2 regions of the Thioalkalivibrio sp. AKL12 genome follow, and region 2 is predicted to be linked to the other one. Evidence: predicted binding sites of a transcription regulator. Region 2 holds the regulator's gene; the other holds the start of a gene.

Region 1 (2,198 bases), on a different contig from region 2:
AGCCAGCTGATACACCGGACACCGCCGGTGCAGGCCCCGGCGGCTACCCACCAGCCCCAGGCATCGGAGGCCAAACGGGCCCGCAGTTCCTCGGGGGCAAGCACCAGGTCAAAGGGGACGAAACCGACCAGCACATAGGCCGCGGCATATACCACCAGTCCGGCGGCCAGGGTCTGCGGGCCCGCGCCTTCCAGCACCCGTCGCCAGCGCGCCAGCGGGTCGCGCAGGGCCAGCCAGGCGAGCGAACCGGCCACGGCCCCGGAAAAATTACCGGCAATGTCGGCACCCGCGGGGTGCCGGTAAGGCAGCCAGACCTGCAGGAACTCCACGCTAGCCGTAACGGCCAGCCCCAGGGCCGCCACGAAGGCGAACACCGTAAGAGCCGTCAGTCGGTTGCGGCGGCCATGGGTCAGCCACGCGGTCCAGAAGAACCCCAGCGGCAGGAACATCAGGGCATTGGCCATGAACTGCTGGCGGCCGCTGGTCCCGGGGCCGGTCAGGCTCATGCCGCGGTAGATCTCCCAGGCACGCTCCAGACTCACCGAGCCGAATTCGAACGGCAGCAGCGTCAAATAGATCGCCGCCCCCAGCGACAGCCAGGCCCACAGCGCACAGGTGCGCAGGGACAAGGGCTCGTCTGCATTTGCCATCGCGTTCATGCGGCGCTCGGGGATGGGGCCGGGTCATCACTGTATACCCGGTGGAGTCCGCAGAGCAGTAGCACACAGGAATCGCGACAAGCGTCACGAACCTTTACACCGACAAGGCCGAGCCCGCTCGTATGCCGCGTTAAACACCGACAAGTCAGTCACTTGCAGCGCAATGGCACACTTTCTTCTTTGGCCGGGGTCCAGGATTTCAACAAGGGAGTCACGGCATGAAAGGACCGCTCGCTATTGCACTGATCGCCGCGGGGGCGATGTTTGCCGGAACATCGGCCCAGGCCGCGTTCATCACTTATTTCGGAGAGGATCTGAACAACTCGGCAACCGTCCCGTTGTCCTCGACCCCCAACTCCGATGCCGCCGAAAGCGCCTTTCTCGGGTCACTCAGTGGCGTCGGGACCGAGGACTTCGAAGGCTTTGCCACCGGGACCGGCGCGCCCCTGAACCTCACCTTTCCGGGCTTTGGTGGCGGCTCACTGGACGCCACCCTTACGGGGGACGGCCGCATCAAGACCGTCTCCGAGGGTAGTGCCTACTTCGGTCGTTACTCCGTATCCGGCACCAACACCTGGCGGGCCGATGCGACAGGAGACGACGGATTCGGCGTGGACTTCGGACAGGACATCGCCGCCTTCGGGTTCTACGGGATCGACATCGGTGATTTCGGCGGGCAACTGCTGATCAATTTCAACTTGAGCTCGGGAGGCGTCCACCAGGAAACCGTCCCGCACACCGTGGGATCAGGCGGGTCTACGGACGGCTCGGTCTTCTACTTCGGCGCCATTGCCTCAAGCGAGGACTTCCTGTTCACTTCGCTCGACTTTGACCTGGTCGAAGGCCCGCAGACCGACATCTTCAGCTTCGACAACATGACCATCGGTGAACTCGAGCAGGTAACGCCGCGAGAACCCGTGCCCGCGCCGGGAACGCTCGTGCTGTTGGCCAGCGGGCTGCTGGTGGCCGGATCGATGCTCTGGCGCCGCAAGCAGTCCGACAGCGGCAACTGAAACACCCACCACGGAAGATCTTCGACGGGCGCTGCACCACCCGTCGAAGATCGTTTCGTCGAAAAACCGGGGCGACACCGAACGATGGATTCGATGCCTCCCTGCGAGTGCACCCCGAACCGCGGCTACAAGCGCAGGTCGGTCGTTTCCCGCGGGAAGACCGATTTCACGTCGAAGATCACCGACTCCGGGCGTGCCAGCGCCCGGATCGCCTCGATTCCCATCTGCAGGAATTCGAGGTGCGGCACGGCGACGATGATCGCATCGAACTGCCCCGGGTCCGGGGTCTCGGTCACCGGGGTGATGCCGTACTCGTGCTCGGCCTCGGTCGGGTCCACCCAGGGGTCGAAGACGGTTACCTCGGCGTTGTAGCCGGCCAGGGTGGCGTGGATATCGATCACCCGGGTATTGCGCAGGTCCGGGCAGTTCTCCTTGAAGGTCAGCCCCATCACCAGGATTCGCGCCCCCACCGGGTTGATGCCCTTGCGCACCAGGGCCCGCACCGTGTTGTCCGCGATGTGGGCGC
Region 2 (2,198 bases):
GAGGGACGCCTGCTCGCCGCCGGTACACCGGACGAGCTGCTGGCCGATCCCCAGGTGCGCCGGGTCTATCTCGGCGAGAACTTCCGCCTGTGAAAGCGCCCCATATGCGGCCCGGTCGGTGCACAAACCACAAGGCAGGCTTTAAGATTCCATCAATGCCCACCCTCGCCCCGCATACCCGATGCTGAAACCCGGCCTGAATCTGCAGCTGGGTCAGACGCTGACCATGACCCCGCAACTGCAGCAGGCGATCCGCCTGTTGCAGCTGTCCACGCTCGAGCTCCAGGTGGAGATCCAGCAGGCGCTGGAGAGCAACCCCATGCTCGAACAGGTCGAGGACGAAGATGCCGAGGCCGACACCGAGCGCCTGAACCAGGACGGCGAGCTGGTGGAAGGCGATCGCATGGAGGCCACCACTACCAGCGACGACGTGATCCCCGAGGAACTGACGACCGACAGCCGCTGGGACGACATCTACGAGCCGGCCCCGACGCCCAACAAGGGCGTGGATGACCGCGACCCGCTGGAAAACACCAGCGACGACGACGGTGAGGGCCTGCAGGATCACCTGCTGTGGCAGCTGCATCTGAGCCATCTGACACCGCGCGACCAGCGCATCGGGGCGGCCCTGATCGACGCCATCAGCCCCGACGGCTATCTCGAGGGCGACCTCGACACCCTGGCCGAGACCATCAGCCGAGGCGAGGATGAATCCGTCGGCGTCGACGAGGTCGAGGCAGTGCTCCACTGGATTCAGCAGTGCGACCCGCTGGGGGTCGGCGCGCGCAACCTGCGGGAGTGCCTGGAGATCCAGCTACGCGAACTGGCCCCGGACGCCCCGGCCCGCGAGGCCGCACGGGCGATCCTGGAACACGGCATGGACAGCCTGGGCAAGCGCGACTACAAGGCCCTGCAGCGCCAGTCCGGCGTACGCGACCCGGACGAACTGGCCCGCGCACTGGATCTGATCCGCACCCTGAACCCGCGGCCCGGCGCACAGATCAGCTCCGCCACCTCGGAATACGTAGTCCCGGATGTCTACGTGCGCCACACCACCGAGGGCTGGCGCGTGGATCTAAACCCGGAGATCGCACCGCGCATCCGCATCAACGACCTCTACGCCGGCATGGTGCGCCAGGTCTCGGATGCCCGCGACAGCGCCTTTATGCGTGATCAGCTGCAGGAGGCACGCTGGTTCCTGAAGAGCCTGCACAGCCGCAACGACACCCTGCTGCGGGTCGCCGAGGCGATCGTCCACCGCCAGCAGGGCTTTCTCGAGCATGGCGACGTCGCGATGCAGCCATTGATCCTGCGCGACATTGCCGAGACCCTGGAGATGCACGAATCGACCATCTCGCGGGTTACCACGCAGAAATACATGCACACCCCGCGCGGGGTCTTCGAGTTCAAGTATTTCTTCTCCAGCCATGTCGGCACGAACGATGGCGGCGAGTGTTCCGCCACCGCCATCCGTGCCATGATTCGCGAATTGATTGGCGACGAACCCCCGAACAAGCCGCTCAGCGATGCCCGGCTCGCCCAGGTCCTGTCGGACCGGGGCATCAACGTAGCGCGCCGCACCGTGGCCAAGTACCGCGAGGCGATGCACATCCCTTCATCCAGCGAACGCCGGCAGATGGCCTCGATGCCCACCGGCAGCAAGTAACCAAGGAGTCCTGACCATGCAGATCAACCTGACCGGCCACCACGTGGACATCACCGACGCCCTGCGCGACTACGTCAACGAGAAATTCGCGAAGCTGGAGCGCCACTTCGACAAGGTCATCGACGTCCACGTCGTGCTGACCCACGAGAAGACCCGGAATCAGCACAACCAGGCCGAAGCGAATCTCCAGGTCAGCGGCAATCACATCCACGCCGAGGCCTCTCACGAGGACATGTATGCCGCGATCGACGCGCTGATCGACAAAGTCGACCGTCAACTGATCAAGCACAAGGAAAAGGTCAAGGACCACCACCGCGCCGAAGGTGCCCAGCGCAACCGCGAGCAGGCCTCCTGATCCATGACGATTGCCGAGTTGATCACCTCCGAGCGCATTGGCCTGCAACCCGAGTGCTCCAGCCAGAAACGGGCCCTGGAGGCCCTGGCGGACCTCCTCGCCGGCGGAGGTGACGGCACGGGACCAGGAAGCAATGCGATCTTCGAGGCCCTGTCCGCACGCGAAAAACTCGGATCC

What was found. The regulator sigma-54, encoded in region 2, starts transcription at its own class of promoters, with help from an activator protein. The targets are predictions, from matches to a motif close to TGGCANGNTNCNTGCTT.
Region 1: D579_RS0106970 (PEP-CTERM sorting domain-containing protein) is a predicted target of sigma-54. The motif match lies at 824-840, and genes of this name have one in related genera.

What each region holds. Positions count from the first base shown of each region.
Region 1 is NZ_KB898895.1:60,060-62,257, forward strand. It holds gene D579_RS0106965 (VanZ family protein) at 1-659, opposite strand, end outside; gene D579_RS0106970 (PEP-CTERM sorting domain-containing protein) at 878-1,672, shown strand; gene D579_RS0106975 (nucleotide sugar dehydrogenase) at 1,798-2,198, opposite strand, start outside.
Region 2 is NZ_KB898903.1:32,379-34,576, reverse strand. It holds gene lptB (LPS export ABC transporter ATP-binding protein) at 1-93, shown strand, start outside; gene D579_RS0111840 (RNA polymerase factor sigma-54) at 182-1,666, shown strand; gene hpf (ribosome hibernation-promoting factor, HPF/YfiA family) at 1,683-2,021, shown strand; gene D579_RS0111830 (PTS sugar transporter subunit IIA) at 2,025-2,198, shown strand, end outside.